Euzebya sp.: one gene and its partners. The protein of the gene in region 3 interacts with the protein of the main gene of each other region in a pairwise test. Links are inferred from orthologs where the notes say so. Each region holds a gene or a part of one and is shown on either strand. Other genes may lie near its edges. The genes, in order: ACEQ2X_RS05450, aceE and groL.

Region 1 (6,972 bases), on a different replicon or contig from region 3:
GATGGTGGGTGCCGGACGGGTCGGCACGGAGTTCCCGTCCGCCGAGGTCGACTACCAGGTCAGCCAGCGGGCGGACTTCTTCGAGGTCGAGGTCGGGCTCGAGACCACGCTCAAGCGCCCGATCATCAACACACGCGACGAACCGCACGCGGACCCCGACCGGTTCCGCCGCCTCCACGTCATAATCGGCGACGCGAACATGAGCGAGGTCTGCACGTACCTCAAGCTGGGCTCGACGGCGTTGGTGCTGTCGATGGTGGAGGACGGGTTCCTGCCGGCGGCGCCCACGGTCGCGAACCCCGTGAAGACCCTCCACCGGGTCAGCCACGACCTGACCTGCGCACGCCCCATCGAGCTGAGGGACGGTCGGCGCGTGCGACCGACCGAGCTCCAGTGGCACTACCTCGAGTGGGCCCAGAAGTGGGTCGAGACCCGGGATGCCCCGGACTGGGCTCCGGCCCTGCTGCGGACCTGGGAGCGGATCCTGACCACGCTCGAGGACGACCCGATGTCCCTCGACGGCGTGGTCGACTGGGTCACCAAGTACCGGATCATGCAGCGCTACGTCGAGCGGGACGGCCTGTCCTGGGACGACGGGAAGCTGAAGCTGATCGACATCCAGTACCACGACGTGCGGCGGGACAAGGGGCTGTACAACCGCCTCGTCGCGACCGGCCGCTGCGAGACCCTGGTCGCCGAGGACGAGGTGCGCGCGGCGGTCACCACCCCGCCGGAGGACACCCGGGCCTGGTTCCGCGGCCGCTGCCTCGAGAAGTTCCGGGACGCGGTGACCGCCGCCGGATGGGACTCGATGATCTTCGACGTGGGCGGGGAGACCCTCCAGCGGGTGCCGATGATGGATCCCGGCCGGGGGACCAGGGCGATGACCGGTGCGCTGATCGACGGCGCCGACACCGCCCGCCAGCTGCTCGACCAGCTGCAGGGGTGACCCGGACCCGGCTGACGGCGCGCGGGCGGTTCGTGGTCGCGTTGCTCGCCGCGTTCCTGCTGGTCGGGGCCGCCCGCGTGGTGGGCGGTGGCGATCCAGCGCGGACCCTGGTGCGGGCCGGGGTGGGGGAGAAGGCTGTCGTCGTCCAGACGCTCCAGGGCGAGGCCACCTGGTACGGGCCGGGCCTGCCCGCGGACGCGGTGACCGCGTCGGGGTCGCCGTTCGACCCGACCGCGCTGTCCGCGGCGCACGGCAGCCTCGAGTTCGGGACCCAGGTGCGGGTCACCCGCCCGGAGACCGGCGCGTCGGTCGTGGTGACGGTCGACGACCGCCTCCCCGACGGCGGGCCGGGGAGGATCGACCTGACCCGCGCGGCGGGGGAGCGGCTGGGCATCATCGAGGCCGGCCGCGCCCCGGTGACCCTGGAGGTGCTGGCACCGGCGGGCCAGTAGACTCCCGGTGACGTCAGACCCCCCAGGAGGCTGCGATGAGCGACGGCGGACAGGTCCGCAAGCAGAAGGGCAAGCAGACCGAGGAGCAGGAGTCCACGGTCGAGCAGGACGCCCCCGAGGTCGACACCTCCGACGTGGACGACCTGCTGGACGAGATCGACGGCGTCCTCGAGGAGAACGCCGAGGAGTTCGTCAAGAACTACGTCCAGAAGGGCGGCCAGTAGCGCAACCGGCCGGCCCGGAGATGTCGCCGGGTCGCCGTCGCGGGATCGACGTACCGTCGAAGACCGGGCTTATCGAGGCCCCAGGTGAGGGCAGAGGACCCACCAGGCTCCGTGTGCTCCTCGTGGACCCGTAGACGTGCCACGTGGTGGGGTTCATCCATGACGCGACCGCGGCGTCCGCGGCCTGTCGTCACGGTGGTGCGGTGGTCAGCGCAGTCTGATCAGCCCTCGGTCGACCGCGGCTGCGACGGCGGCGGTGCGGGTGTCGACGTCGAGCTTGGCGAAGATGTGGACCAGGTGGGTCTTGACGGTGGCTTCGCTGATGTGCAGCCGGCGGGCGATCGCCCGGTTGCCGAGCCCCTCGGCGACCGCGTCGAGCACCTCGAGCTCCCGGGTGCTCAACGCGTCGCGTGGGGGCTGGCGGACGCGGTCCACCAGCCGCGACGCGACGGTCGATGCCAGCACGGTCTCTCCCGCCGCCGCCGAGCGGATCGCGTCGAACAGCTCCTCGGGCGGGGCGTCCTTCAGCCGGTAGCCGACGGCGCCTGCCTCTAGCCCGGACAGGATGTCAGCGTCGGTGTCGTAGGTCGTGAGGATGATGACCCGTGGCGACGCGTCGAGCTCGGTGAGCCGTCGGGTGGCGGCTGCGCCGCCGATGCCCGGCATCTGCAGATCCATCAGCACCACGTCGGGCAAGTCGAGCACCGCCCGTCCGACGGCCTGCTCGCCCGTGGCGGCCTCACCGACCACCGCGAGGTCGGGCTGGCTGTCGATCACGGCCCGCAGTCCGCTGCGGACGACGGGATGGTCATCGACGATCAGGATCCGGATCACTCGGGCCTCCGGGGGATCGCAGCCATCACCGCCGTGCCCTCGCCGCGGGCGCTCTCCACGACGAGCGTTCCCCCGACGTCGCGGAGCCGCTCGCGCATGACCTGCAAGCCGAACCCCGACCCGTCGGCGCGGGCCCGGACGGCGTCGGGGTCGAACCCGACGCCGTCGTCGACCACGTCGAGCGCGGTGCAGTCGTCGAGGTAGGACAACGTCACCCGCACGTCGTGGGGGCGCCCGTGGGTCGTCGCGTTCGCCAACGCCGACTGCGCGACACGGAGCAGCGCGAGCTCGTGGGCGACCGGCAGGCGCTGGGGCTGGCCCACCACACGGAAGTCGACGTCGACGCCGCGGGCGGCCGCGGTCCTCCGGTCGAACCATCGTTGCCGACGACCCCATCCGACGATGGATGGCGCCGCTCACGACGGCGTCGAGCATCGGTGCGGAAGCGTCGGAGGAGGCAGATGATGTTCGTCGGCTTGCGCGATCTGTGGTTCGCCCGAGGTCGGTTCGCGTTGATGACCACGGTCGTGGCGCTGGTCGCCCTGCTCGTCGTCATGCTGTCGGGCCTGACCGCCGGGCTCGGTGCGGAGAACACCTCCGCCATCGCGGGCCTTGACGCCACCCACATCGTGTTGCAGGACACCAGCGACGGGCCCTCGTTCGAGCAGAGCCGATTCGGCGCTGCAGCGGTGGACGCCTGGGCATCGCGACCACGGGTGGCCGCGGCTGCACCGCTCGGCATCAGCCGCGCCAACCTGACGACTGGCGACACCGACATCGGCGTGGTCCTGTTCGGCGTCGATCCGGCCGACGCCGCGGCACCCGCGAGCTTGGACCACGACACCACGGTCGTGGTGCCACGCAGCCTCGCCGACGACCACGACCTCGCCGTCGGCGACCACGTCGCGATCGGTGACACGGCCCTGACCGTGGCGGGCACGACCGACGACGCGTCGTTCTCCCACTCGCCCGTGGTGTGGGTCGACCTGTCGGACTGGAACCGGCTCGCCGGCGCCCACGGTGCCGTCACCGCGATCGCCCTCGACGCACCCGACGGCCTGGACGGGGTCGCCCCGGTCGCCGGGACCACGGTCCAGTCCGTGGGCGACAGCTTCTCCGCGATCGGCAGCTACGCGGAGGAGAACGGGTCGCTGCAGATGATCCGCGGGTTCCTCCTGGTCATCTCGGCTCTCGTGATCGGTGCCTTCTTCACCGTGTGGACGATGCAGCGACGCCACGACATCGCGATCCTCAAGGCGATGGGCGCCTCGACGCGGTACCTGCTCGGCGACGCCCTCGGCCAGGCCGTCATCGTGCTGACCACCGCTGCCGTGGTCGGGGGTGGCATCGGGTACGGCATCGGCCGTCTGGTCTCGAGCACCGTCCCGTTCGTCTCCACGGCCACCACCACCGTGGCACCGCTGCTCGCCCTCGTGGTGATCGGCCTGCTCGGCGCGGTCGTGGCCGTGCGCTCCATCACCACCGTCGACCCGCTGACCGCCCTGGGGGCCAACCGATGACGCTGACGATGACCGACATCACCCTCACCTACGAGGACGGCGACGCCACCCTGACCGCTCTCGACGGCATCGACCTCTCGGTGGACGCCGGCGAGTTCGCCGCCGTGGCCGGCCCGTCCGGTTCGGGCAAGTCGAGCCTGCTGGCCGTCGCCGGCACCTTGCTGCGCCCGCAGTCCGGCACCGTCACGATCGCCGGGACCGACGTGACCGCTCTCGACGACGCGACGCGCACCGCGGTCCGCGCGGACCGCATCGGGTTCGTGTTCCAGGGCGTCAACCTGTTGGTCTCGCTGACCGCCGTCGATCAGCTGCTCGTCGGCGTCCACCTGCGCGGAGGGAACCCCCGCGCTCGACGCGCCGACGCGGTCGAGCTGCTCACCGAACTCGGTCTGGCCTCCAAGATCGACCGGAGACCCCACCAGCTGTCCGGCGGCGAACGCCAACGCGTCGGCATCGCCCGCGCGCTGATCAACCGCCCCCACGTGCTGCTGGTCGACGAACCCACCTCGGCGCTCGACCACGACCGCGGCAGCCAGATCGTGAACCTGCTCTCCCGGCTGACCCACCGCCACGGCGTCGCCACCCTCATGGTCACCCACGACCGCAGCCAGCTCGATCACGTCGACACCGTCCACCACCTCGTCGACGGCCACCTGCAGGCCGTCGCATCGGCTGTTCCGTGACCGACGCCGTGGCGTCCGCACCCGACGCGTGGCGTCGCGGGTCGCGACGGGCACGCGGCACGTCGAGATGTGATCGACCGGTGGCGGCGGGCGGTCATCGCGGTGGCGCGCACGGGAGTGGCGCCGCTTGCTACTGTCGGGTCGGGTACAGGACACCGCGGCCAGACCGTTGCGAGCCACCCCGGTCAGGGGCCATGACCCGTGTGCGGGCGATGTGAGGGTGGCCGGTCACCCACAGGAGGAGAGCGATGTCCGGCTCTGAGGTTCGTCCCGATGGTCGGTCCACCACTGGTTCGGGGGCGCCGGCCCCCAGCGACCGCAACTCGCTGACGGTCGGCACCGACGGCCCACTGCTCCTGCACGACGTGCACTTCCTCGAGCAGATGGCGCACTTCAACCGCGAGAAGGTGCCCGAGCGCCAGCCCCACGCCAAGGGTGCCGGCGCCTTCGGCACGTTCGAGGTCACCGAGGACGTCTCGCAGTTCACGCGGGCCGCCCTGTTCCAGCCGGGCGCCTCCACCGACATGCTGATCCGCTTCTCCACCGTGGCGGGCGAGATGGGGAGCCCCGACACCTGGCGCGACGTGCGCGGCTTCTCGATCAAGTTCTACACCTCCGAGGGCAACTACGACCTGGTCGGCAACAACACGCCGATCTTCTTCGTCCGCGACCCGATGAAGTTCCCCCACTTCATCCGCAGCCAGAAGCGCCTCCCCGACTCCGGCCTGCGCGACAACCACATGCAGTGGGACTTCTGGACCCTCAACCCCGAGTCGGCGCACCAGGTCACCTACCTGATGGGTGACCGCGGCCTGCCGCGCACCTGGCGGCACATGGACGGCTTCGGCTCCCACACCTTCATGTGGGTGAACGCCGGCGGCGAGCGGTTCTGGGTGAAGTACCACTTCAAGACCGACCAGGGCTGGCAGACCCTCACCAACCAGGAGGCCGCCGACCTGGCCGGGTCCGACGCCGACTTCCACCGGCGCGACCTGTTCGAGTCGATCGCGCGGGGCGACCTGCCCTCGTGGACGCTCAAGGTCCAGGTGATGCCGTACGAGGACGCCAAGGACTACCGGTTCAACCCCTTCGACCTCACCAAGATCTGGCCCCAGGGCGACTACCCCCTCATCCCGGTCGGGACGATGCGGTTGAACCGGAACCCGGAGAACTTCTTCGCCGAGATCGAGCAGGCGGCGTTCTCACCGGGGAACGTGGTCCCGGGCATCGGCCTGTCGCCGGACAAGATGCTCCTCGGCCGGGCGTTCGCCTACAACGACGCCCAGCGCAACCGGATCGGCACGAACTTCCACCAGCTGCCGGTCAACCGCCCCCGCGTCGAGGTCAACTCCTACCTCTTCGACGGGCAGATGGCATACGAGCACTCGGGCAGCCAGCCCGTCTACGCCCCGAACTCCGCAGGCCGTGCGTGGGCCGACGGCGACGCCACGCCCGAGGAGTCGTGGGCGGTCGACGGCGACATGGTGCGCGCCGCCTACACCCTGCGTCGCGACGACGACGACTTCTCCCAGCCGGGGACGTTGGTGCGCGAGGTGTTCGACGACGGCGCCCGGGACCGGCTCGTCGAGCAGGTGAGCGGTTCCCTGCTGGGTGGCGTGCGCGGCGAGGTGCTGGATCGCGCCGTCGGCTACTGGACGAGCATCGACAGCGAGGTCGGCAAGCGCATCGAGGAGGTCGTGCGCCGCGACGCCGCCCCCGAGCCCGTCCCCGGCATGGGCGAGGGCTGATCCGGGAGCGGCCCGTCGCTCTGTCGTCGCCCTGAAGAGGTCGAGCTCGATCTCGTAGGACGGCTCGGGACGCTTGAACAGGTACTCGCCGTTGCGGATCGACGCCAGCACGCTCGCGCGCTGGCGGACGGCTTCGAACGGCGAGTCCGCGTCCAGCACCAGGAAGTTGGCGGGCTTGCCCTCCTCGATGCCGTACTGGTCCTCGACGTTCAGCGTCTTCGCGCCGTTGTAGGTGATCAGGTCCAAGCACCGGTCCAGCTCGTCGAAACGACATGGTCTGGGCCAGGTGGATGCCGTTGTCGAGGATGTTCATCATGTTGCCGTTGCCCGCCGGGTACCACGCATCGTTGATCGAGTCCTGCCCGAAGCAGACGTTGATGCCGCTCGCCCACATCTCCTTCACCCGCGTGAGACCCCGCCGCCTCGGATAGGTGTCCTGGCGTCCCTGCAGGTAGGCGTTCTCGGTGGGGTTGGCGATGAAGTTCAACCCGGACCTCTGGAACAGGCCCCTCATGCGGAATGCGTAGGCGTCGTCGGCCGAGCCGAAGGAGCAGGTGTGGCT
Region 2 (7,255 bases), on a different replicon or contig from region 3:
CTCGTCACCCTCGGCCAGACCCGTCGCGTCGGTCGCGAACACGACGACCTGGCCGTCGGCGCTGATCCCCAGCCGCCCCGCGTCGTTGAAGTCCTCGGTCGACGTCTGCGCGCCGCCGGTCGCGACGGAGGCGATCTCGAGGGTGCCGCTCGCGATCTCGTAGGTGTAGACGTCGGTGCCCTCATCGGTGTCCGCGTCGATCAGGGGCAGGTCGGTGTAGAAGGCGATGGTCGAGCCGTCGTCGCTCAGCGCCGGCGTGCCGACCCCGCTGCCGTCGCCGAACGGGGTGCCGTCGGGCAGGGTCACCGCGCCGGTCTCCCCGGTCGTGCGGTCGTGCCACAGGATGCCGAACCCCGACGCGCCGGAGAACTGGCCCCGGTAGGACACGACCGTGCCGTCGTCGGAGATGTCGATGTTCGACGGCTTGCTGATCGGCGTGCCGTCCAGGTCGTAGGAGACCAGCTCGACCGAGCCGTCCGACAGGTCGTGGACGTACCCGGAGGTGAGGAACCCGCCGCCGGGGGCGTCGGGGTCGAGGCCCGTGTCCGGTGAGGTGAAGACCACGTACCCGGCGCTCGCGACGTTCGGCGGGCCGTCGCTGAAGGTGATGCCGGCGGCGGCGGGCTGGCCGTCCGCGTCGACGTCGACGAGCGTGACCTCCCGGCCCGCCGGCGTCTGGCGGACCGCGTAGACGTGCCGCAGACCGTCGGACTCGCCCTCGACGACCTCGCCGTCGGACACGAAGGCCATCAGCGACCCGTCAGCCGAGATGGCCGGGTAGTCCCCGCCGGCGGCGGTGCCGTCGGCACCGAGGGACACGAGGGACAGGTCGGACACGCCATAGGTGGCCGTGGTCGTCTGCACCGCCCCGTTCGGCAGCTCGACGCTGATGTCGAGGCCGCAGCCCTCGCTCGCGGCGGTGATGACCACGTCGACCACGCCACCGGACACCGGCACCTCGACGGGCTCCGCGAGGCAGCTGCCGGCCGCGGTCACCGAGGACGCCGTGCTGCCGGGCAGCGCGACCCGGACCGTCTGGCCGCTCGACACGACCGCGCCCTCCGCGGGCGTGAACACCATCTCGACCGCCGGCGGCAGGTCCAGGGCGACGCGGGCGTCCTCGCAGACGCCGGGCGCCGTGACGCAGGTCAGCACGGGGAAGCCCGCGACGTCATCGGTGTCGACCGCGAAGCCGGCGCCGGACAGGAACGCGGTGGTCGCGGGCGGCAGCGCGTCACCGGCGGCCAGGACGATCGGGGCGTCGTTGAGCGCGCTGTGCGCGGCGGCGGCGAACCCGCCGGCCCACGCGTCCGCCCCCTGCCCCTCGACGAGCAGCACCTGGGCGGCGTCGGCCGCCGTGGGCGCGCCGCGCTTCTCCGCGACGGCGGCGGCCGTCGAGGCCCGGTCCGGGCCGGCGAGCCGCTCGGTGGTGATGCCCATGGCGCGGATCTCGGCCTCCACCGCGTCGCTGATCGCCGCGGTGCCGCCCATGATCTCGACCTGGCGGATGCCCGCGTCGAGCAGGTGCTGGCGCGTCGAACCCGTCAGGCGCTCGGTCTCGGTCAGCAGCACCGGCCAGCGGTTCTCCGCCGCCATGCCGCCCGCCGCGAGCGCGTCGGCGAACCCCTGCGTCGGGTCGGTCGCCCCCTCGGACGGGAACGCCCGCGCGAGGATCACGGTGTCGGCCTCAGGGGCGTCCGTGGCCGCGACGGCGACCGCGGTCTCGAAGCGCGAGCCGCCGGCGCGGCGCTCGACGGCGAAGCCCTCGGCGGCCCGCTCGTCGGCGACCGCCGGGGCGAGCGCGCTCTCACCGCCCAGCAGGATGACCCGCGAGGGGCCCAGGCGGGTCAGCTCGGCGAGGACCCGAGCGGGCACCGGGCCGTTGCGGGGCACCAGCAGCAGCGGGCTGTCGGCCTGCAGGACGCCCGACGCGAGCGAGTCGGCGAACTCGTCGTCCCGGCCGATCACGACGGTGTCGACGGACTGGAAGTCCGTCGCCTCGCTGAGGAGCACGGCGATCTCGGCGTTCGAGATCGGGTCGTCGTCCTTCACGATCGAGGTGGTGTCGGTCGTGGTCGTGGTGGCCGCCCCCGCGGCGGGGGCCAGGGCCGCCGTGCAGGCGAGCACGGCGAGGAGGGCGAGCAGTCGACGTCGCATGGCAGAGGACCTCGTGAGGCAGCCCGGTTCGCCCCCCCGGCCTCAGCGCTGCACCACGCCCTAGCGGGCGCGGTGCAGCTCGTCCCAGACGCGGAGGTCGGGGTCGATGTCGTAGGTCTCGATGGCCTTCGCGACCATCTCGGCGTCGATCTCGCCGGCGAGGGCCAGCTCGTGGAGCACCGCGACGACGACGGACTCCGCGTCGATCCTGAAGATCCGGCGGAGCGCCTCGCGGGTGTCGGACCGGCCGAACCCGTCGGTACCGAGGATCCCGAACGGCCCGGGGACGAACGGCTCGACCAGGCCGGGAACGGCCTTCTGGTAGTCGGTCACCGCGACGAACGGGCCGCCGCGGGACTCACCCAGCTTGCGGGTGATGAGGGGCACCTGCGGCTCAGCAGTCGGGTGGTCGCGGTTGGTCGTGGTGCACGCGACCCCGTCCCGGTGCAGCTGCACCCAACCCGGCACCGACCAGATGTCGGCGGCGACGTCCCAGTCCTCCCCCAGCATCTGCTGGGCCTTCAGCGCCGCCGGCATCGCCGACCCGCTCGACAGGATCTGGGCCCGGTGGGACCGCTCGTCCTCGAACGTCGCGTACCGGTAGATCCCGTCCAGGATCTCGGACTCGTCGAGGCCCTCGGGCATCGGCGGCTGCGGGGTCGGCTCGTTGTAGACCGTCAGGTAGTACATGACGTCCTCGGCGTCCTCGCCCATCATCCGGCGCACGCCGTCCTCGGTGACCACGGCCACCTCGTAGGCGAACGCCGGGTCGAAGTGCTCGACCGCCGGGTTCGTCAGCGCCATCAGCGGCGAGTGGCCGTCCTCGTGCTGCAGCCCCTCGCCGTTCAGCGTGGTCCGCCCTGCCGTGGCGCCGATCAGGAAGCCGCGGCACCGCTGGTCGGCCGCGGACCAGATCGAGTCGCCCGTCCGCTGGAAGCCGAACATCGAGTAGAAGATGTAGACGGGCAGGATCGCCTCGCCGTGGGTGGCGTAGGCCGACCCGGCGGCGGTGAACGACGCCATCGACCCGGCCTCGGTGATCCCCTCGTGGAGGATCTGGCCGTCCTTCGCCTCCTTGTAGCTGAGGAGCATCGCCTGGTCGACGGGCTCGTAGGTCTGGCCGTGGACCGAGTAGATCTTCGCGGTCGGGAACAGCGAGTCCATGCCGAACGTGCGGGCCTCGTCGGGGATGATCGGCACGATGCGCTCGCCGATCCCCTCGTGCTTGAAGAGGTCCTTCAGCAGCCGGACGAACGCCATCGTGGTGGCGACCTCCTGCTTGCCGGAGCCCTTCTTCAGCTCCTCGTACGCCGAGTGCGCCGGCAGGTCGGGTGCCGTCACCTGGACGCGGCGCTCGGGCAGGTAGCCGCCGAGCTCGCGCCGCCGCTCGTGGAGGTAGTCGATCTCCTCCGACCCCTCCCCCGGGTGGTAGTACGGCGGCAGGTCGCCCTCGAGGTCGGCGTCGGAGATGTCGAGGTGCAGGCGATCGCGGAAGGTCGTCAGCGCCTTGCGGGTCAGCTTCTTCATCTGGTGGGTGGCGTTGCGGGCCTCGAAGTCCGGCCCGAGCGTCCAGCCCTTGATGGTCTTCGCGAGGATCACGGTCGGCTGGCCGGTGTGCTCGGTCGCCGCCTTGAAGGCCGCGTAGACCTTCCGGTAGTCGTGTCCGCCACGGTCGAGGACCGGCAGGTCGGACTCGGTCAGGCCGGACTCGTCGAGGATGCGCGCCAGCTCCGGGGTGTTGAAGAAGTGGTCCCGGATGTACTGGCCGTCCTTGGTCGTGTAGGTCTGGAACTGCCCGTCGGGGGTGGCGTTCATCCGCTCGACCAGGTCGCCGTTGACGTCGAGGGACAGCAGCTGGTCCCACTTGCGGCCCCAGATGACCTTGATGACGTTCCAGCCGGCGCCGCGGAACAGGCTCTCGAGCTCCTGGATGATCTTGCCGTTGCCGCGCACCGGCCCGTCGAGGCGCTGCAGGTTGCAGTTGACGACCCAGGTGAGGTTGTCGAGCTCCTCGCGACCGGCGACGGTCAGCGCGCCCTGCGCCTCGGGCTCGTCCATCTCGCCGTCACCGATGAAGGCCCACACCCGCTGGGCGGACGTGTCCTTCATCCCCCGGTTGTGCAGGTACTTGTTGAAGCGCGCCTGGTAGATCGAGTTGATCGCGCCGAGCCCCATCGACACGGTCGGGAACTCCCAGAACTCCGGCATCAGCCGGGGGTGGGGGTAGGACGACAGGCCGCCGGCCTGCGACTCCTGGCGGAACAGGTCCAGCTGCTCCTGGCTGAGCCGTCCCTCCAGGTACGCCCGCGCGTACACGCCTGGCGATCCGTGGCCCTGGATGAAGAGCTGGTCCCCGCCGCCCTCGTGGTCCTTGCCCCGGAAGAAGTGGTTGAAGCCGACCTCGTAGAGGCTCGCCGCCGAGGCGTAGGTCGCGATGTGCCCGCCCACGCCGACCCCCGGGCGCTGGGCGCGGGTCACCATGACCGCGGCGTTCCAGCGGATGTAGGAGCGGATGCGGCGCTCGATCTCCTCGTCGCCGGGGAAGTCCGGCTCGCGGGAGGGCGGGATGGTGTTGATGTAGTCCGTCGAGCGGAGCGCGGGCACGCCGACGCCGATCTCGCGGGACTTCTCGAGGAGGCGGAGCATGAGGTACCTCGCACGCTCCCGCCCGTGGTGGCTGACGACGGCTTCCAACGAGTCGATCCACTCCCGGGTCTCGGCAGGGTCGACGTCGGGCAGCTGGGTCGGCATCCCATCGGTGATGATGCGCTGTGGATCGCGGTGGATGTCGCTCACGTGATGCCCTCCGTACGGGTTTCGGTGCACCAGAGCCTATGCGGCGCGGCCACGCCGTCGAGGGGTGCGGACGCGGAGATCCGGTGCTGACAGGTCGGTGACGCGGCTCCCGCCGGACGGTGCGGTCGAGCCGTCGGTGCGTATCCTCCCCGGACGCGCTCGCGCGCGACGACCGTCCACCCCGGAAGGGACCCCTGAACCGATGCGCTCCACCCGCCGCCTGCTGCCAGGCCTGCTCCTCGCCCTCGCCGTCCTCGTGGGCGCCTGCAGCCCCTCGGCGCTCGCCTTCACCATCGGTGACTGCGTCAACCTGCCCGACGGGTCCCAGATCGACGACTACGAGTCGGTCGATTGCGAGGAGGCCCACGACGCCGAGGTCTTCGCCCTCCCCCAGCACCCCGGCGGCGAGGAGGAGGCGTACCCGGGCGAGTCCGCGCTGAACGAGCTCGCCCGCGAGCGCTGCGAAGCCGAGTTCGAGCCCTACGTCGGCACCGCGTACGCCGACTCGGCCATCTACTACACCGCGCTGACCCCGGGCGAGGAGTCCTGGACCGAGGCGGATGACCGCGAGATCGTCTGCCTGCTGGTCGGCGAGCCGCAGGATGACGGCACCTTCGCCCAGCTCACCGGCTCGAAGGAGGGGTCGGGCGAGTAGCCGGCCCCGGGTGATGGCTACTCGCCGTCGCCGTCCCCGCCACCGCGGCCCTGCATGCGGTCCTTGATCCGCTTGCAGTCGGGGCACACCGGGTACTTGGACCCGTCGCGGCTGGGCACCCACTTCTTGCCGCACAGCGCCTTGATCGGCACGCCGGTGACCATCGACTCGGTCACCTTTGCCCGGGGGTTGCGTCCCCAGACGTAGTGGGCGAAGCGGTCGTGGTCGCCGTCATCGGTGCGGCGGAGCTGCTCGCGCTCCTCGACCCGCGTCAGCTCGTCGACGTCGGGGACGATCACCGGGGTCTGGGTGTCGCTCATCTGGCCCTCCTGGCGCTGTCGAGTCCGCGCCTGCGGGCACCTACGGTAGCGGCCATGACCTACTCCATCGCTGCCGCCGACCCCGACCGCGACCAGGTCGGGGTGGCCGTCCAGTCGAAGTTCCTGGCCGTCGGGAACCTCGTGCCCTGGGCGCGGGGCGGGGTGGGGGCGTGCGCCGTCCAGGCCTTCCCGGACGTCACCGTGGGGCCGCGGGCGCTCGACCGCCTCGAGGCCGGGGAGGACCCCCAGGCGATCCTCGACGACCTGGTCGTCGACGACCCGATGGCCGCCCAGCGCCAGACGGGCCTGGTCGCCGCGGACGGGCGCGCGGCCAGCCACACCGGCGAGGCCTGCTTCGCCTGGCGGGGGCACCGCGTCGGCCCCGGGTTCGCGATCCAGGGCAACGTGCTGGTCGGGCCGGAGGTGGTCGACGCGATGGCAGAGGCGTTCCTCGCCGCCACGGCCCGACCGCTGGCCCACCGGCTGCTGGCGGCGCTCGAGGCGGGGCAGGCCGCTGGCGGGGAGAAGCGCGGGATGGAGTCGGCCGCCGTCGTCGTGCGCCAGCCCGGCGGCGGGTACGGCGGCAACCACGACCGGCTGGTCGACCTGCGGGTCGATCACGACGACGACCCGATCACCCGGCTCGGCGAGCTGCTCGAGATCCGCGACCACCACTTCGACCGGGCGCCGGCGGAGGAGTGGGTGCCCCTCGACGACGACCTGACCGTCGAGGTGGCCGCGCGCCTCCGCGGCGGCGGGTGGCTGGCCGAGGGGCAACCCCTGGCCCATGCGCTGATGGGCTACCTCGGGTGGGAGAACCTCGAGGAGCGCTGGACCGACGCGGTGTCGATCGACCCCGTCGCCCTGGCCCACCTCCGGCGGCACCTGCCGCGGTCGGGCTGACCCGGGGGGTCACAGGAGCCGGGTCGGCCGCTAGGGTGAGACGATGTCTCCGCCGACGGACGCGACGACGACGTTCCGACGACCTGGGGGGCGTCGGGGGCGGGCACGCCTGACGACGCTGCTCGACGCCGCCGAGGCGCTGGTCGTCGACGGCGACGTGGACGCGATCACGCTGGATGCGGTCGCCGAGCGGGCGTCGCTGCCGCTGTCGACGGTCCGCGCCCAGGCTGACGACGTCCGGGCGCTGTTCGACCAGCTGGTCCTGCGCCTGCTCGACCGCCACGACGCGGTGCTGAACCGGGCGCTGCCGACCGAACCCGAACCGCTGGTCGAGGTGGCGGCCGGGGTCTACGACACCTACGTCGCGCACTACCGCGCCGTCCCGGCCTTCCGTGCGCTGCGGTGCTCGTCGCGGTTCACCGAC
Region 3 (6,910 bases):
AGCCATCTGCGGTGGGGACGGCGCACCGCAGGTGCACGTCGGGACGGGTCATGTGCGGTGAACCCTAGCCCGCGGGTGCGCCCGCAGGGACACCCGTGCCACACTGCGGGCCTCCCGAGACCGACCAGCGAGAGTGGGGCGACGTAGTCCGTGAGCGATGCCGACATCCTTGAGACCGCCGCCAGCTGGCTCGAGGAGGAGGAGCTGGCGTACGTGCGAGAACGGGTGCCGACGGTGTACGTCGAGGCGATCCCCGTCCGCGCCAACCACCTCGGAGAGGTCGAGAAGGTCGGGTTGCTGCTGCGGCCCCGACCCGATGGCTCGGTGTCACGCGCGATCGTGAGCGGCCGGGTGCTGTACGGCGAGACGGTCCGCGAGGCGCTGTGGCGCCACCTGACCAAGGACCTCGGGCCGGAGGCCGACCCGCTCCTCCCGGCGGAGGTCGCGCCGTTCACGATCGCCGAGTACTTCCCCACGCCCGAGCGCACCGGGTTCAGCGACATCCGCCAGCACGCGGTGAGCCTGGTGTTCATCGTCCCGGTCACCGGGGAGTGCGCCCCCTCCCAGGACGCCCTCGAGTTCTCCTGGCTGACCGTCGAGGACGCCACGTCGCCGCTCGTGGCGACCGAGATGTCCGGGGGCCAGGACATCCTGATCCGCCGCGCGATGGCGCACGTCGGCCGCCTGCCCTAGCAGGACCGCGCCGGGGGCGTCCGGCGGACGCCCCCAGCGGGTCGTGTGCTCCTGTCAGCCCGCGGCGCACCCCTGGCCGGCGGAGGCGGCCTGGAGCGGCGCGAGGGCGGCGTCGGCCACCAGGCTCGTGCTCCCGATGGCGATGACCTCGGCGTCGAGGCCGCAGATGGAGTCGAGGACCGACTGCTCGACCGCGCTGCCGTCACCCTCGAGCGGGGCGAACACCCCACCGACGTTGCCGACGACCTGGGAGGCGGCGAGCACGTGCGCGAACGCGTCGTCGCGCCGCAGGTTCACGGCGAGGACGACCTCCGGCTCGGTGATCGGCTCGCCGCTGAACTCGAAGATCTCCGCGTTCAGCGGGAACAGCTCGTAGCGGTTGAACACCGTGATGTCGGCGCTCGTGGCGATCCGGCTCGGGCCCTGCAGCTCGATGAGGGTGTCGGGGCCGGTGATGGCCTCGATCTCGTCGCGCACCGCCTGGCCGATCACGGCGTCGCCGCCGAGGACCATCACGGTGGTCGGCTGGTAGGTGGACAGGTACTCCGCGGCGGGGCCGCCGAGGGTGTCGGTCGGGGTCAGCAGCACGGGGATGCCGAACCACGCCGAGATCTGGCCGACGGCTACCGCGTCGGGCCAGTTGCCCTCGTAGGCGACGATGACGGAGTCGAACGGCGGCACCTCGCCCCCGTTGACGGTGGCGATGACCTCCTCGGCGACCAGCCGGGCGGTCTCCTGGCGTCCGGAGCCGCCCAGCCGGACGACCTCGAAGCCGTCGGCGATGAGCTGCTGCTCGGCCTCGGCGCTGACCGCGGCCACGCCCCCGAGGATGTAGATGACCCCGCCGGCGGGGACGGTGCGCTGGAACTCGGCGAGCGTCGCCGGTCCGAGCTGCCCGGCGGCGTCGACGTACAGGAGCGGCCCGTGGTAGGACGCCAGCGCCGAGCCGCCGAGGGCGTCGGGGAAGTTCGCCGAGGCGGCGAGCACGCCGAAGGACGCGTCGCCCTGGAAGATCAGCTGGGACATGGCGATGGCGTTGGCGACCGGGTCGTCCCCGCCGACGCGGAGGGGGTCGGCGGCCGCGCCGTCGGGCTGCTCGCCGGCCGGGCCGGGGTCGGGTTGGTCGGGTTGGACCTGGCCGCCGACGATGCCGTCGATCCACTGCCTGAAGGTCGACACCTGGGCGTAGACGCCGGGTGAGCCGACGCCGCACTCGCCGCCGTAGGAGACGATGCCGATCTGGACCGGGCCGCTGTCGCGCTCGACGAAGAGCGGGCCGCCTGAGTCGCCCTGGCAGGAGTCGCGGCCGGGGTCGGCCGAGTCCTCGGTCGGGTTGCCGGCGCACAGCATGGTCAGGTCCTCCCACTGGGGCCAGAACGGCGCGCAGACGGCATCGTCGCGGACGTCGACGTCGACCTGGAGCAGCTGCTCGGACCCCTCGCGGTCGGTGCCGAGGGCGCCGTAGCCGATGACCCGGGCGACGGTGGGGGGCGCCTCCAGGGCCGCCTCGCCGGTGCCCGCCAGGGCGACCGGGGTGACCTGCGCCGCCTCGTTGGTCCGGACCAGCGCGACGTCGTTGTTGGTCGTGAGGGGGTCGTAGGAGGGGTGGGCGATGATCTCGGCAGCGGTCAGCACCTGGCCGCCCTCGGTCCAGTTCGTCGTGTCGACGGCGAAGGAGACCTGGTCGACGGAGACCGCCGGCTGGCCGCGGTCGTCGAGGACGCAGTGCGCTGCGGTGAGGATCCACTGGGGTGCGATGACCGATGCTCCGCAGCCCTGTCCGCCGTCGAAGAGGAACGCGGCCATCCAGGGGTAGGCGCCGTCGGCGGCCGGCTCGCCGTCGACGATCTGGTACTCGGGGTCCGCGGCGGCGGCCGGCGTGATGAGGGACACCACCAGGCACGCGATCGCGAGGGTTCTGAACAGCTTCAACCGGACCTCCAACTGCGTAGGGTCCGCCGCCGGGCGGCGTGCGGAGCGCGTGACGGTACGGCTCGGCCGCCCCCCTGTCGATGACGTGTTCCGGTTCTGTTCGCGGACATGACGAAGGGGCGCCCGGTGGGCGCCCCTTCGAGGTGTGCGTGCCTGGGTGGCTGGACCTAGAAGTCCATCCCGCCCATGCCGTGGTCGTGACCGCCACCGGCGCCCGCGGCCTCCTTGGGCTCGGGCTTGTCAGCGATCAGGGACTCGGTGGTCAGCAGGATGCCGGCGATGGACGCGGCGTTCTGCAGGGCCGACCGGGTGACCTTGGCGGGGTCGACGATGCCGGCGGAGATCAGGTCGCCGTACTCGCCGGTGAGGGCGTTGAGGCCCTGCCCCGGCTCGAGGTTGCGGACCTTCTCGACCACGACGGAGCCCTCGAGGCCCGCGTTGGTGGCGATCCAGTACAGCGGCGAGCTCAGGGCGGCCTTCACGATGTTCGCACCGGTCAGGTAGTCACCCTCGAGGTCCAGCTTGTCGAGCGCGGAGGCCGCCTGGATGAGCGCGGTGCCGCCACCGCCGACGATGCCCTCCTCGACCGCGGCGCGGGTCGCGGACAGGGCGTCCTCGATGCGGTGCTTCTTCTCCTTGAGCTCGACCTCGGTGGCCGCGCCGACCTTGACGACGGCGACGCCGCCGGACAGCTTGGCGAGGCGCTCCTGGAGCTTCTCGCGGTCCCAGTCCGAGTCGGTGTTGTCGATCTCGCCCTTGATCTGCTTGATCCGGCCGTCGATGTCCTCCTGGGAGCCGTTCCCCTCGACGATCGTGGTGTTGTCCTTGGTGATCGTCACCTTGCGGGCGCGGCCCAGCAGGTCCAGCGTGACGCCGTCCAGCTTCAGGCCGACCTCCTCGGAGATGACCTGGCCACCGGTCAGGATCGCGATGTCCTGCAGCATGGCCTTGCGGCGGTCACCGAAGCCGGGGGCCTTGACCGCGGCGGACTGGAAGGTCCCGCGGATCTTGTTGACCACCAGGGTCGCCAGGGCCTCGCCTTCGAGGTCCTCGGCGATGATGACCAGCGGCTTGCCGGCCTGCATGACCTTCTCGAGGACCGGCAGCAGGTCCTGGACCGAGCCGATCTTCTGGTTCGCGATGAGGATGTAGGGGTCCTCGAACACCGCCTCCATGCGGTCGGTGTCGGTGACCATGTACGGGCTGATGTAGCCCTTGTCGAACTGCATGCCCTCGACGAAGTCGAGCTCCAGCCCGAAGGTCTGGGACTCCTCGACGGTGATCACGCCGTCCTTGCCGACCTTGTCCATCGCCTCGGCGATGACCTGGCCGACGCCCTCGTCGTTGTTGGCGGAGATGGCGGCGACGTTGGTGATCTCGTCCTGGGTCTCGATGTCCCGGGCGAGCTCGCCGATCTTCTCGACGACGCGCTCGACGGCCGACTGCATGCCGCGCTGCAGCATGGTCGGGTTGGCACCGGCTGCGACGTTGCGCAGGCCCTCCTTGATCATGGCCTGGGCCAGGACCGTGGCGGTGGTGGTGCCGTCACCGGCGACGTCGTTGGTCTTGGTCGCGACCTCCTTGACGAGCTGGGCGCCCATGTTCTCGTAGGCGTCCTCCAGCTCGATCTCGCGCGCGACGGTGACGCCGTCCTTGGTGATGGTGGGGGCGCCCCACTTCTTCTCGAGGACCACGTTGCGGCCCTTGGGGCCGAGGGTCACCTTGACCGCGTCGGCGAGCTGGTTGACACCCGACTCGAGCTTGCGGCGCGCGTCCTCGTGGAACTTCAGCTGCTTGGCCATGTGTTCTCTACCTCTTCCTACTTCTCGACCTTGGCGAGGATGTCGCGGGCGCTGAGGATGATGTACTCCTCGCCGCCCAGCTTGATCTCGGTCCCGCCGTACTTGGAGTAGATGATCGTGTCGCCCTCGGCGACCTCCATGGGGATCCGCTCGTTGTCGTCGCCGACGCGACCGGGGCCCACGGCGACGACCGTGCCCTCCTGCGGCTTCTCCTTGGCGGTGTCGGGGATCACGAGACCGCTGGCGGTGGTCTGCTCGGCCTCGTTCGCCTGCACGACGACGCGGTCCTCCAGCGGCTTCAGTGCAACCTTGGTAGCGGTCGCCATGTGTTGCTCCTCCTTGTCCGGCGCACCCGGCGCGGTCGTTCGATGACCGTGCGCCGGTGCCGGGCTCCAGGTGTCGGTGTACGTGGGGATGTACGTGGTCTGGGTCCCTGGCACTCGTTGGCGATGAGTGCCAGCACGGAGCACGTTAGCACTCCTCGGACCACGGTGCAAACGCCGTCCCCCCGTCTTGAGCGCATCGGGCTCAGGTTCCCTCCGTGCCCCTCGTCCGCCCGGACAGGGGGCGGTCGACCACCCCCAGCGCGCAGAACCCTGTACGGAACGTGTTTCTGTCGGACGTGACTCTGTGTTAGAGTTGAACGCTGAGAGAGACCGACCGACACGGTCCGTGATCGTCACAGCCCTCGACGGGGGCTGCGGCAGGAGGAGAAGTGAACGTGGCCACTGACTACCAGAAGCGCCTCGGGGCGCGGCTGAGGGCCATCCGCCAGCAGCAGGGGTTGACGCTGCAGCAGGTGGAGGAGGTCTCGGGGGGCCGCTGGAAGGCGGTCGTGGTCGGGTCCTACGAGCGCGGGGATCGCGCGGTCAGCGTCGCCAAGCTGGCCGAGCTCAGCGAGTTCTACAACGTGCCGGTCTCCGAGCTGCTGCCGAAGGAGGACCTGCCGTCGACCGCCAGCTCCGCGGCGTCGAAGATCATGCTCGACCTGCGCAAGCTGTCCCGCGCCGATCTCGATCCCGACCTCCGCCCGGTCTCGCGGTTCGCGCACACGATCCAGCTGCAGCGCGGCGACTTCAACGGCAACGTCCTGACGATACGGGGTGAGGACCTCCGCGCCCTCAGCGTCATCTACGGCACCGACCCCGAGGACCTCGTCATCCGCCTCGAGGACGAGGGCGTCCTGGCACAGGTCTGACGGTCAGCGGAGGGCGAGGATCCAGTTGCCGCGCTCGGTGAAGCCGGCGCGGCGGTAGGCGGCGATGGCCGCGACGTTGTCGTCGCGGACGTGGAGGCTGACGACGGGCAGCCCCCCGTCGAGCAGCTCGCGGGCGAGGGTCGCGATCATGCCTGTGGCGATGCCGCGGCCCCGCACGTCGCGCTGCACGTAGACGCCGGCGATCTGGGCCCCCCGCCGCAGCGAGTGCAGCGACAGGTCGACCTTCGCCACCGGCCGCCCGTGGCGCTGCACGACCCAGGTCATGCCGCGGTCCACGCTCTCGGCCATGCGGTGGCGGACGCCCTGGCGCGCCCCGCCGACCAGCGGCGGGCCCATCCGGTCCTCGACGTGGAGGCGGCAGGCGAAGTCCTCGAGGAGGTCGAGGTCCGCCCGGGAGGCGCGGCGGAAGCCCTCGATGGGCGCACCCGGCGCCACGCCGGCCGCGTCGGTCGTCATCAGCCGCTGGACCCGGGTGCTCGGCCGGCGCCGCCACCACGACCGGCTGCTCGCCTCGACCAGAGCGCGGGCGAGGGGCTCGTCGCCGATCAGGATCCGCCAGCGGGCCCGGTCGATGGACGGCGCGAGGGCCTCCGCCGCCGCCGGGTCGCCGGCCGGGACGACGGTGCCCGTCAGGCCCAGGTGGACCACGGCGCGGGGGCGGTCGTCGCCGAAGACGACGAACCGGTCGACCTCACCGCGGTCGAGCGCGTCGAGCAGGTAGTGGTGACGCGGGTCCCACATGCCGGCGCCCAGCCGGCCGAAGTCCGACTCGAGGGCCGCGGTCACGCGGGGGACGTCGTCGGGGCGCAGCCGCTGCGCCGTCGCGCGGGCGGGGGTCGTCGTCATGTGCGGGCGAGCGGCGAGAACCCCAGGCCGGGGTCGGCGTCCAGGTCCAGCGGCGTGCGCTGCCCCGCGACCAGCCGGTTGAAGCCGGCCGCCGCGATCATCGCCCCGTTGTCGGTGCAGAGCACCGGCTGGGGCAGCAGGAGGCGCCGCCCGGTGCGGGCGCAGCCGTCGGTCATCGCCTCCCGCAGGCGGGTGTTCGCGGCCACCCCACCCACGAGGGTGACCGTGCCGATGTCCTCGGCGGCCGCGGCGTCGAGGGTCTTCGCGACCAGCACGTCGACGATCGCCTCGGTGAAGGAGGCGGCGACGTCGCTGAGCACGATCTCCTCGTCCGCGGCGTCACGGCGGCGGAGCTCGCGGATCACGGCCGTCTTGAGGCCGGACATCGAGAAGTCGTAGGTGCCGTCGCCCAGCATCG

What was found.
Region 1: the proteins of groL (region 3) and ACEQ2X_RS05450 interact in binary tests that used the Escherichia coli proteins (3 or more experiments, as listed by UniProt). The link is inferred for Euzebya sp. from one-to-one orthologs.
Region 2: the proteins of groL (region 3) and aceE interact in binary tests that used the Escherichia coli proteins (3 or more experiments, as listed by UniProt). The link is inferred for Euzebya sp. from one-to-one orthologs.

The regions. Positions count from the first base shown.
Region 1 is NZ_CAXQBR010000021.1:45,418-52,389, reverse strand. Bases 2,837-5,818 are described here. They hold ACEQ2X_RS05450 (ABC transporter ATP-binding protein), read left to right. Parts: upstream 2,837-3,975; coding sequence 3,976-4,662; downstream 4,663-5,818. Other genes in these bases: ACEQ2X_RS05445 (catalase), read left to right, coding at 4,911-5,818; ACEQ2X_RS05455 (ABC transporter permease), read left to right, coding at 2,924-3,979. Outside these bases: depupylase/deamidase Dop, read left to right, coding at 1-949; ACEQ2X_RS05475 (septal ring lytic transglycosylase RlpA family protein), read left to right, coding at 946-1,401; ACEQ2X_RS05470 (ubiquitin-like protein Pup), read left to right, coding at 1,437-1,625; ACEQ2X_RS05465 (response regulator), read right to left, coding at 1,833-2,459; ACEQ2X_RS05460 (sensor histidine kinase), read right to left, coding at 2,456-2,782; more of ACEQ2X_RS05445, read left to right, coding at 5,819-6,410. UniProt on the Escherichia coli protein: Part of the ABC transporter complex FetAB, which is probably involved in iron export and enhances resistance to H(2)O(2)-mediated oxidative stress. Probably responsible for energy coupling to the transport system.
Region 2 is NZ_CAXQBR010000104.1:24,719-31,973, forward strand. The notes cover bases 2,018-5,282. They hold aceE (pyruvate dehydrogenase (acetyl-transferring), homodimeric type), read right to left. Parts: upstream 4,909-5,282; coding sequence 2,218-4,908; downstream 2,018-2,217. Other genes in these bases: ACEQ2X_RS22745 (cell wall-binding repeat-containing protein), read right to left, coding at 2,018-2,157; ACEQ2X_RS22755 (septum formation family protein), read left to right, coding at 5,156-5,282. Outside these bases: more of ACEQ2X_RS22745, read right to left, coding at 1-2,017; more of ACEQ2X_RS22755, read left to right, coding at 5,283-5,608; ACEQ2X_RS22760 (DUF3039 domain-containing protein), read right to left, coding at 5,626-5,928; ACEQ2X_RS22765 (DUF1028 domain-containing protein), read left to right, coding at 5,983-6,831; ACEQ2X_RS22770 (TetR/AcrR family transcriptional regulator), read left to right, coding at 6,875-7,255. UniProt on the Escherichia coli protein: Component of the pyruvate dehydrogenase (PDH) complex, that catalyzes the overall conversion of pyruvate to acetyl-CoA and CO(2).
Region 3 is NZ_CAXQBR010000074.1:57,587-64,496, reverse strand. Bases 2,111-5,030 are described here. They hold groL (chaperonin GroEL), read right to left. Parts: upstream 4,428-5,030; coding sequence 2,793-4,427; downstream 2,111-2,792. Other genes in these bases: groES (co-chaperone GroES), read right to left, coding at 4,445-4,753; ACEQ2X_RS16400 (trypsin-like serine protease), read right to left, coding at 2,111-2,625. In the rest of the region: ACEQ2X_RS16410 (hypothetical protein), read right to left, coding at 1-6; ACEQ2X_RS16405 (DUF4916 domain-containing protein), read left to right, coding at 151-693; more of ACEQ2X_RS16400, read right to left, coding at 748-2,110; ACEQ2X_RS16385 (transcriptional regulator), read left to right, coding at 5,149-5,625; ACEQ2X_RS16380 (GNAT family N-acetyltransferase), read right to left, coding at 5,629-6,492; tRNA (adenosine(37)-N6)-threonylcarbamoyltransferase complex transferase subunit TsaD, read right to left, coding at 6,489-6,910.